3 regions of the Kitasatospora sp. NPDC088783 genome follow, and region 1 is predicted to be linked to each of the others. Evidence: riboswitches for the same ligand, from Rfam matches in the RefSeq annotation. Region 1 holds a riboswitch; each other region holds the start of a gene.

The links. Region 1 has a riboswitch for thiamine pyrophosphate ahead of ACIP60_RS13985 (purine-cytosine permease family protein). Riboswitches for the same ligand answer to the same signal wherever they lie in the genome.
Region 2: it holds a riboswitch for thiamine pyrophosphate, as region 1 does, so the genes downstream of both, thiO (glycine oxidase ThiO) here and ACIP60_RS13985 (purine-cytosine permease family protein) in region 1, are expected to answer to the same signal.
Region 3: it holds a riboswitch for thiamine pyrophosphate, as region 1 does, so the genes downstream of both, thiC (phosphomethylpyrimidine synthase ThiC) here and ACIP60_RS13985 (purine-cytosine permease family protein) in region 1, are expected to answer to the same signal.

The regions. Positions count from the first base shown of each region.
Region 1 covers NZ_JBIVKJ010000004.1:333,987-337,239, reverse strand. The annotation lists gene ACIP60_RS13990 (S1C family serine protease) at 1-1,492, opposite strand, end outside; TPP riboswitch at 1,736-1,887, shown strand; gene ACIP60_RS13985 (purine-cytosine permease family protein) at 1,902-3,253, shown strand, end outside.
Region 2 covers NZ_JBIVKJ010000010.1:186,291-189,543, forward strand. The annotation lists gene ACIP60_RS26400 (NAD(P)/FAD-dependent oxidoreductase) at 1-913, opposite strand, end outside; TPP riboswitch at 990-1,102, shown strand; gene thiO (glycine oxidase ThiO) at 1,098-2,252, shown strand; gene thiS (sulfur carrier protein ThiS) at 2,249-2,458, shown strand; gene ACIP60_RS26415 (thiazole synthase) at 2,462-3,253, shown strand.
Region 3 covers NZ_JBIVKJ010000020.1:59,856-63,108, forward strand. The annotation lists gene ACIP60_RS33985 (SPFH domain-containing protein) at 1-510, opposite strand, end outside; gene ACIP60_RS33990 (hypothetical protein) at 696-896, opposite strand; TPP riboswitch at 1,008-1,141, shown strand; gene thiC (phosphomethylpyrimidine synthase ThiC) at 1,137-2,933, shown strand; gene ACIP60_RS34000 (hypothetical protein) at 3,065-3,253, opposite strand, start outside.

The DNA.
Region 1 (3,253 bases):
GGACGGCGGCGGTGGCGATCTGGGCGCCGTCGCCGGTGTAGGAGTCGTTGCGCAGGACGCCGAGGATCGCGTAGACGGGGGTGCCGTCCTTGATCAGGGTCTGGGCGACCCACTTGGCCTGGTTGATCGGGATGGCGAAGCCGAGGCCGATGGAGCCGGCCCGGCCGTTGCCGCTGGTGTTGGACTGGATCGCCGAGTTGATGCCGATCACCGAGCCGGAGGCGTCGAGCAGCGGGCCGCCGGAGTTGCCCGGGTTGATCGAGGCGTCGGTCTGCAGGGCGTTCATGTAGGACGCCTGGGCGCCGGTCTCGTCGCCGGAGGCCACCGGGCGGTCCTTGGCCGAGATGATGCCGGTGGTGACGGTGCCCTCCAGGCCGTAGGGGGCGCCGATGGCGATGGTGGCGTCGCCGATGGCGACCTTGTCGGAGTCGCCGAGCGGCAGCGGGGTGAGCTTGTCGGTCGGCGGGTTGTCGAGCCGGACCACCGCGACGTCGTAGCCCTCGGCGCGGCCGACCACCGAGGCGCTGTACGAGGAGCCGTCGGAGAACTTGACGGTGAGCTTGCCGCCGTTGGCGGCGGGGGCGACCACGTGGTTGTTGGTCAGGATGTGGCCCTCGGTGTCGAAGACGAAACCGGTGCCGGTGCCGGACTCGCTGGAGCCCTCGGCCTTGATGGTGACGGTGGACGGCAGCGCCTTCGCGGCGATCCCGGCGACCGAGTCGGGGGCCCGGTCGAGGTTCTGGTGGGTGTTGCCGACCGCCACGGTGGTGCTGTTGCGGCTGGCGCTGGAGCCGCCGCTGTTCTTGCCGTTGTCGGCGACGGACGCGCCGATCGCACCGCCCGCCAGGCCCGCCACCAGGGCGACGGCCGCGACCAGGGCGATCAGCGAGCCGCGCTTGCGCTTGCCGGGGCCGCCGGCGCCGGGCTGCGGCGCCCCCCACGGCGTGCCGGGCCCGCCCGCGCCGCCCGCGGTGTCGCCGCCGGACGGGTGCCCCCAGCCGCCGACCGGGTGGCCGGCGCCGAACGGGTGCTGCGAGTGCTGCGGCGCACCGGGGTCGCCGGGCGCACCCGGGCCACCCGGAGCGCCCGGGGCACCCGGCGCCTCCTGGAGCAGCGGCACGGGGGCGACGGCCGGGTTGACCGCGGTCTGCGCCTCGTCCGGCCGGCCGTACGGGCTGACCGGCTCGGCGACCGTCCCGTACGGGTTCTGGAACGGCGGCGGCGCGTCCACCGGGACGGCGGGCGCGGCCGGGACGGCCGGGGCGGCGGCCTGCGGCGCGTCGGGCACCTTGCCGAGCTGGATGGTCTGCTCGACCGGGGCAGGAGCCGGGGCCTGGCCCGGGGCCTGGGGCAGCACCGGCGGCGGGGCGTCCAGGTAGGCGGGGGCGGGTGCGGGGGCGGGCGTACCGGAGCCGGCGGCCACCGCCTCGGTGCCGGCGGGCTCGGCGGCCTTCTCCGGCGGGGTGGTACCACTCGCGTGCTCGGTGCTCACGGACGACCTCCATCGCTGAACAGAACCTTCGGTCGCGAACCGCGGCGCTGGGGGCACGGCTCGCAACCTCGGTGCACAGTTTTTCCTATACCGGATTCGGACACCGTAAGCGGGCCCCTGAAGAAATGATGAGAAGCCTTAGGCGGCTCTGACATGCACATCAATGGTCCCGCGGTGCGGACGCCCGTCCCCCCGGTCTTGGCGTTCCCCCGCCCGGAGGCTAGCCTGTCGCTCCTGTAAACCGAAGAACGTCGCGGGAGCTTGGACCAGCCAGGCTGAGAGTGCGCCGGTTCGACCGTAGGGCATGGCGGTGACGCCACCACGGGCGAGGGGGCGCTGACCGCCGGAACCTGTCCGGGTAATGCCGGCGTAGGGAGTATCGGCCATGACGGCTGTTCCGTCTGCCCAGATGTCCGACCGTGCCGCCGAGGCTCGGTCCGAGGCCCCGCTCACCCTCGACACCGCCCCGCCGCGCACCCTGGACTTCCGGGCGCTGTTCGCGCTGTGGGCCAACCTCGGGGTCAGCCTGATCGGCTTCACCAGCGCCGCGACCGTGCTCGGCGAGCCGGGCCACGAGCTGGGGTTCACCGCCGCGGTGACGGCGATCCTCGCGGGCACCGCGATCGGCACCGCGATGCTGGCGGTGGCCGCCCTGGTGGGCGCCCGGACGGGTGCCCCGGCGATGGCGGTGCTGCGCGGACTGTTCGGCACCCGGCTGTCGTACGTGCCGACGGTGCTGAACATCGTGCAGTGCGTCGGCTGGGGCGTGTACGAGCTGACGGTGATCGCCTGGGGCGCGCAGACCGTCTCCGGCACCGAGGGCTGGCGCTGGCTGTTCGTGCTGCTGGCGGGCGTGCTGACCACGGTACTGACGATCTGGCCGCTGGGCGCGATCGCGGTGCTGCGCAAGTACGTGGCGGTCGCGGTGGGCGTGGCGATGGTCTACTTCACGGTGCAGTTCGCCCGGACGGGCTTCCCGGACCCGGGCGCGGGCAACTGGGACGGCTTCCTGGGCGCGACGGACGCGGTGATCGCGGTGTCGATCTCCTTCGTGCCGCTGGCCGCGGACTACACCCGGCACGCGCGCAGCTCGGCGAAGGCGTTCTGGGGGACGTTCTCCGGCTACACGGTGGCCCAGGTCTGGTGCTACGTGCTGGGCGTGGTGGCGCTGCTGCAGTCCGGCGGCGACGCGAACCGGATCTTCGAGTCGTTCACCGGCGTGGCGGCGGGCTGGGCGTTCCTGCTGGTGCTGGTGCTGCGGGAGACCGACCAGTCGTTCGCGAACGTGTACTCGACGGCGATGTCGATCCACAACCTGTGGCCGCGGGTGGACCGCCGGGTGCTGACCGGCGGGATCGGCGTGCTGGTGACGGTGCTGGCGCTGCGGATCAAGGAGTTCACCGACTCGTACTACGGGTTCCTGGGCCTGATCGGCTCGGTGTTCGTGCCGCTGTTCGCGGTGCTGGCGGTGGACTACTTCCTGGGCGCGGGCCGGCGCGGCTGGAACACGGCGCAGGACGCCCCGGCGCGCTGGGTGATGCTGCTGCCGTGGGTGGTGGGCTTCGCGGTGTACCAGTTCCTGGCCCCGTCGAAGATCGGCGGCTGGTGGACCGGTCGGTGGGAGGACCTCCAGCAGCTGGTGCACTTCACCCCGGCGGCGTGGTCCTCGGCCTCGCTGTTCTCCTTCCTGGTGGCGGCGCTGGCCACCCTCGCGGTGACCGCGCTGGAGCGCCCGCGGGCGGCGGCGGAGCCGCGGGGCTG
Region 2 (3,253 bases), on a different contig from region 1:
CGAGCAAGGCGGCCGCGGCGGCGGCGCCGGAGTGCAGGGCGTGGTCCCAGTGCTGGACGGCGAGCCGGGTGCCGGCGCGGGCGGAGGGGTAGGAGGCGCAGTCGCCGGCCGCGAGGACGCCGGGCAGGGCGGTGCGCAGCCGGTCGTCGACCGGGACGGTGCCGTCGGGGGCGAGGGCGAGCGGGCCGCCGACCAGCCAGTCGGTGGCGGGGCGGGCGCCGACGCCGACCACGACCTCGTCGGCGGGCAGGTGGGTGCCGTCGGCGAGCAGCACCCCGCCGTCGGCGGCTCCGGCGACGGCGGCGCCGCAGCGCAGGTCGACGCCGGCGGCGGCGTACCAGTCGGCCATCAGGGCGCCGAGTTCGGCGGGCAGCGCGCCGGCCAGCGGGGTGGCGGCGGCCTCGACCACGGTGACCTCGCAGCCGAGTCCGCGGGCGACGGTGGCGGTCTCGGCGCCGATCCAGCCGGCGCCGACCAGCACGATCCGGCGGCCGGGGGTGAGCGCGGCGCGCAGCGCGTGGGCGTCGTCGACGGTGCGCAGGGTGCGGGCGCCGGGCAGCTGGGGCAGGGTGCGGGGGGCGGCGCCGGTGGCGATCACCAGGGCGTCGTAGGGCAGTTCGCCGCGGTCGGTGCGCAGGACGCCCGGGGCGAGGCCGGTGGCGCGGCGGCCGGTGAGCAGGTCGACGCCGAGGCCGTGCCAGTCGATCTCGAAGGCGGTGGCGTCGGCCTTGCCGAGCAGCACGTCCTTGGAGAGCGGGGGGCGGTCGTAGGGGAGGTGGAGTTCCTCCCCGACCAGGGCGAGCGGGCCCTGCCAGCCGCCCTGCCGCAGGTTGAGGGCGGTCTGGGCGCCCGCCATGCCCGCGCCGACCACGACGACCCGGTCCGTTGCCTTCAGCTCAGCCACGGCGCCCACCCTACCCAGGGGCGGCGGGCGGTCACCCCGCGCACGCGCCTTCGGGTGCCGGTCGGCCCGGCGTTAAGGTGGAGGTACTACGTCACACGGGAGCCCGGTGCACCGGGCTGAGAGGCGGGCTGTGGCGGCCCGCGACCGTCCGAACCTGATCCGGGTCATGCCGGCGAAGGGAGAATCAGCCGCTGTGGCACCTTCCCGCGCGTTGGACGTGCTGGTGGTCGGCGGGGGCATCATCGGCCTCGGGGTCGCCTGGCGCGCCGCGCAGCGCGGCCTGTCGGTCGCGGTGGTCGACCCGCACCCGGGCGGCGGCGCGGCGCAGGTCGCCGCGGGCATGCTCGCCCCCGTCACCGAACTGCAGTACGGCGAGGAGCCGTTGCTGCGCCTGGGCCTGGCGTCGAACGAGCGGTACGCCGCGTTCGCCGCCGAGCTGACCGAGCTGACCGGGCTGGACACCGGCTACCGGCAGACCGGCACGCTGGCCGTCGCGCTGGACGCCGACGACCGGGCGGAGCTGCGCGAACTGCACGCCTTCCACGGCCGGTTGGGCCTGGCCTCGGAGTGGCTGACCGGCCGGGAGTGCCGCCGGCTGGAGCCGATGCTGGCCCCGGGCGTGCGCGGCGGCCTGCACGTCGCCGCGGACCACCAGGTGGACGGCCGCCGGCTGGCCGCCGCGCTGGTCGCCGCCGGGGAGCGGCTGGGCGTGGTGTTCCACCGGGCCGAGGCCGCCGAGCTGCTGGTCGAGGGCGGGCGGGCGGCGGGCGTCCGGCTGTCGGACGGGGAGCGGCTGACGGCGGGGCGCACCGTGCTGGCCGGCGGTTCGCGCAGCCACCTGCTGCCGGGCCTGCCGCCGGGGGTGCTGCCGGCGATCCGCCCGGTCAAGGGCCAGGTGCTGCGGCTGCGGATCCCCGGGCGGTACGCGCCGTTCCTGTCCCGCAACGTGCGGGCCGTGGTGCGCGGGCAGCACCTGTACCTGGTGCCGCGGGCCGACGGCGAGCTGGTGGTCGGCGCGACCACCGAGGAGCAGGGCCACGACACCACCGTCACCGCGGGCGGCGTCTACGAGCTGCTCCGGGACGCGCACGAACTCGTCCCGGGCATCACCGAGTTGCCGCTGGTGGAGACCTGCGCGGGCCTGCGCCCCGGCTCCCCCGACAACGCGCCGCTGCTCGGCCCCACCGCGCTGGACGGCCTGGTCGCCGCGACCGGGCACTACCGCAACGGCGTGCTGCTCACCCCGGTCACCGCCGACCTGCTCGCCGACTACCTGGCCACCGGGGAACTCCCCGCCCTGGCCGCCGACTTCACCCCCCGCCGCTTCACCCCGAAGGTCCCCGCATGAACACCATCGCCCTGACCGTCAACGGCGCGCCGCGCACCCTGCCCGCCGCCACCACGCTGGACGTGGTGGTGGCCGAGCTGTCGGCCGCCAACACCGGCGTCGCCGCCGCCGTCAACGAGGCGGTGGTACCGCGCAGTTCGTGGCCCGCCACGGCGCTCGGCGAGGGCGACCGGGTCGAGATCCTCACCGCCGTCCAGGGAGGCTGAACCATGGCGGACGACGCGCTGGTCATCGCCGGCACCACCTTCTCCTCCCGCCTGATCATGGGCACCGGCGGCGCCCCCAGCCTGGAGGTGCTGGAGCAGGCGCTGAAGGTCTCCGGCACCGAGCTGACCACGGTGGCGATGCGCCGGGTCGACACGGCCACACAGGGCTCCGTCCTGGAGGTGCTCTCCCGCAACGGCGTCCGGGTGCTGCCCAACACCGCGGGCTGCTACACCGCGGGTGAGGCCGTGCTGACCGCCCGGCTGGCCCGCGAGGCGCTCGGCACCGACTGGGTGAAACTGGAGGTGATCGCCGACGAGCGGACCCTGCTGCCCGACCCGATCGAGCTGCTGGACGCCGCCGAGACGCTGGTCGACGACGGCTTCACCGTGCTGCCGTACACCAACGACGACCCGGTGCTGGCCCGCAAGCTGGAGGACGTGGGCTGCGCGGCGATCATGCCGCTGGGCTCGCCGATCGGCTCCGGCCTGGGCATCCGCAACCCGCACAACTTCCAGCTGATCGTGGAGGCGGCGGGCGTCCCGGTGGTGCTGGACGCGGGCGCGGGCACCGCCAGCGACGTCGCGCTGGCGATGGAACTCGGCTGCTCCGCCGTCATGCTGGCCTCCGCGGTGACCCGCGCGCAGGACCCGGTGCTGATGGCGGAGGCGATGCGCAAGGCGGTCGAGGCGGGCCGGCTGGCCCACCGGGCGGGCCGGATCCCGCGCCGCTACTACGCCGAGGCGTCCTCCCCCGGCGCGGGCCTGGCCGACACCCGGGAGCGCCCGGCGTTCTGA
Region 3 (3,253 bases), on a different contig from region 1:
CGAGTCGATGATCAGGCCGAGCTTCTCCATCTCGATGCCCGACGCGGAGCGGGTCTCCCCGGTGAGCCGCTCGCGGTCCCGGATCATGTCCTCGACGGTCAGGCCGCCGACGATGGAGCGCAGGTGGCCGGCGAACACGTTGTGCACCCGCTGGCCCATCATCTTCTGCTGGTCCAGGAAGCGGCGGGCGGCGTTGGCGATGGACACCGGGTCGTCGCCGACCTTGAAGATGACCACACCCTTGACGTGCACCGGAATGCCCTGCGAGGTCACGCACTCGACGTCCAGCGCGGCCTCGTTGAGGTCCAGCGACAGCCGCCGGACCACCTGGACGCCGGGCAGCACGAAGGTGCCCCGTCCGGTGACCACGCGGAAGCCGAGGCCCTCGCCGTGCTTGGAACCCGAGATGACCAGGGCCTCGTTCGGCTCGGCGACCCGCCACATCATTTTGAAGAGCACGACCAGGACCAGCAGCCCTGCGACAACGGCTCCGACGATGCCGATCAGCATCGCGATCTCCCCCTTCGTGGCACACCGGTCCGTGGCTGCGCTGGGTGGTGCAGTTGTGGGCGCGGAACCCGGTGGCAGCCGCATTCTCCGCCTGCCGTGATCGCGGGGGAAGGGGCCGCGCCAGCGGGAGCGCCCACTGTCTCGAAACCGTTGCGCGGTGTTTGCCCGGCCTTGGTGAGGGGCCGTCAGTAGGGCTCGACGTACACCGTGCGCGGTGGCTGGTAATCGACCACGACCACCATGGTGCCCGGCTCCAGCGACTCGCCCGGCACCGCCCGGTACGCCAGGAACGCCTCGCTGCCCTGGCGTTCGGGAACGCGCACCATCACCTCGCCGACCAGGCCCGCGCCGATCCGTCCCGTCACCCGCCCCACCAGTCCGATCACCCCGGCGATTCTTCCACCCCGCGAGCGGCCCGGACAGGCCGGTGACCGGAGGCGCCCTGGACCCTCCGCGTCCGGTGCCCTACGGTGAGCAGCGAACGCGGGCGGCGAACGCCTGCGCGGAACGGGAGCTCGGAGCACCGGGCTGAGAGGGCGCTGACGGTACGCGGGCCCGCGTACCACCTGCTGCGCCGACCGCAGGAACCTGACCGGGTAATGCCGGCGTAGGGAGTGGAAGGTCGCATGACCACCTTGAGCGAGCACACGTCCGTCCAGCAGCCGGCCGCCACCGGGTACCCGACCCCGGCCTGGCGCAAGGCGTACCACCAGGGCAGCCGCCCCGACCTGCGGGTCCCCTACCGCGAGGTCCACCTCACCGACGGGCGCACCGTCCCGCTGTACGACACCTCCGGGCCGTACACCGACCCGTCCCACCCCGCCGACGTCCGGCGCGGGCTGCCCGCGCTGCGCGACGCCTGGATCCGCCAGCGCGGCGACGTCGAGGAGTACGAGGGCCGCGAGGCCCGGCCCGAGGACGACGGGATCAGGCACACCGCCCCGCGCGGCGGCGACCTGCGCAACCTGGACGCCGTCTTCCCCGGCCGCCCGCGCCGCCCGCTGCGCGCCCGCGACGGCGTCGCCGTCACCCAACTCGCGTACGCCAAGCGCGGGTTGATCACCCCCGAGATGGAGTTCGTGGCGATCCGGGAGGGCCTGGAACCGGAGTACGTCCGCGAGCGGGTGGCCGGCGGACGGGCCGTCATCCCGGTCAACGTGAACCACCCCGAGGTCGAACCGGCGATCATCGGCACCGACTTCCTGGTGAAGATCAACGCCAACATCGGCAACTCGGCGGTCACCTCCTCCATCGAGGAGGAGGTCGAGAAGATGACCTGGGCCACCCGCTGGGGCGCCGACACCGTCATGGACCTCTCCACCGGCCGCAACATCCACACCACCCGCGAGTGGATCCTGCGCAACTCTCCCGTCCCGATCGGCACCGTCCCGCTCTACCAGGCGCTGGAGAAGGTCGACGGCCGGGCCGAGGACCTCAGCTGGGAGGTCTACCGCGACACCGTGCTGGAGCAGTGCGAACAGGGCGTCGACTACATGACCGTGCACGCCGGCGTGCTGCTGCGGTACGTCCCGCTCACCGCCCGCCGCAAGACCGGCATCGTCTCGCGCGGCGGCTCGATCATGGCCGCCTGGTGCCTCGCGCACCACCGGGAGAACTTCCTCCACACCCACTTCGAGGAACTCTGCGACCTGCTGCGCGCCTACGACGTCACCTTCTCGCTCGGCGACGGCCTGCGCCCCGGCTCGATCGCCGACGCCAACGACGAGGCCCAGTTCGCCGAACTCACCACCCTCGGCGAACTCGGCCGGATCGCCCGGGCCAAGGACGTCCAGGTGATGATCGAGGGCCCCGGGCACGTCCCGATGCACAAGATCCGCGAGAACATGGACCTCCAGAAGGAGATCTGCGACGAGGCCCCGTTCTACACCCTCGGCCCGCTGACCACCGACGTCGCCCCCGGCTACGACCACATCACCTCCGGCATCGGCGCCGCGATGATCGCCTGGTGGGGCACCGCGATGCTCTGCTACGTCACCCCCAAGGAACACCTCGGCCTCCCCGACCGCGACGACGTCAAGACCGGCGTCATCACCTACAAGATCGCCGCCCACGCCGCCGACCTCGCCAAGGGCCACCCCGGCGCCCAGCTCTGGGACGACGCCCTCTCCGACGCCCGCTTCGAGTTCCGCTGGGAGGACCAGTTCAACCTGGCCCTCGACCCGGAGACCGCCCGCGCCTTCCACGACGAGACCCTCCCCGCCGAACCCGCCAAGACCGCGCACTTCTGCTCCATGTGCGGCCCCAAGTTCTGCTCGATGAAGATCAGCAAATCCATCAATGAGAAGTTCGGCAACGGCGCCGCCTCGCCCGAGTACGACGAGACCGCTGTCGAAGGCATGAAGGCCATGTCCGAGGAGTTCAAGGCCCAGGGCAACAAGGTCTACCTACCGATGGCGGACTGACCGTACGCACTGCACTCGGTGGGGCCAGGAGCACCGTTCAGCTCCTGGCCCCACCGAGCTGCGTCACCCGCTCCGAGACGTGGAGAGGGCTTCCCGGGACGGGCCGGCTCGCCATGACTGATCCAAGGACCTCAACCGCCGAAGAGGTTGTAACCAGCCGTCTCGTGCTTCCTGTCCGTCATCTCGCGGATGCCCGTGTCGGCTGCGTCGAGCAGCCTGGCGATACCCACCATCACGTTGTGGAAGTGGCGAATGTGGATGCGGGCGATGCCATCAAGTGTGGGATAACCGCTGTTGCGGACCGGATAGCGGAAGTGCTC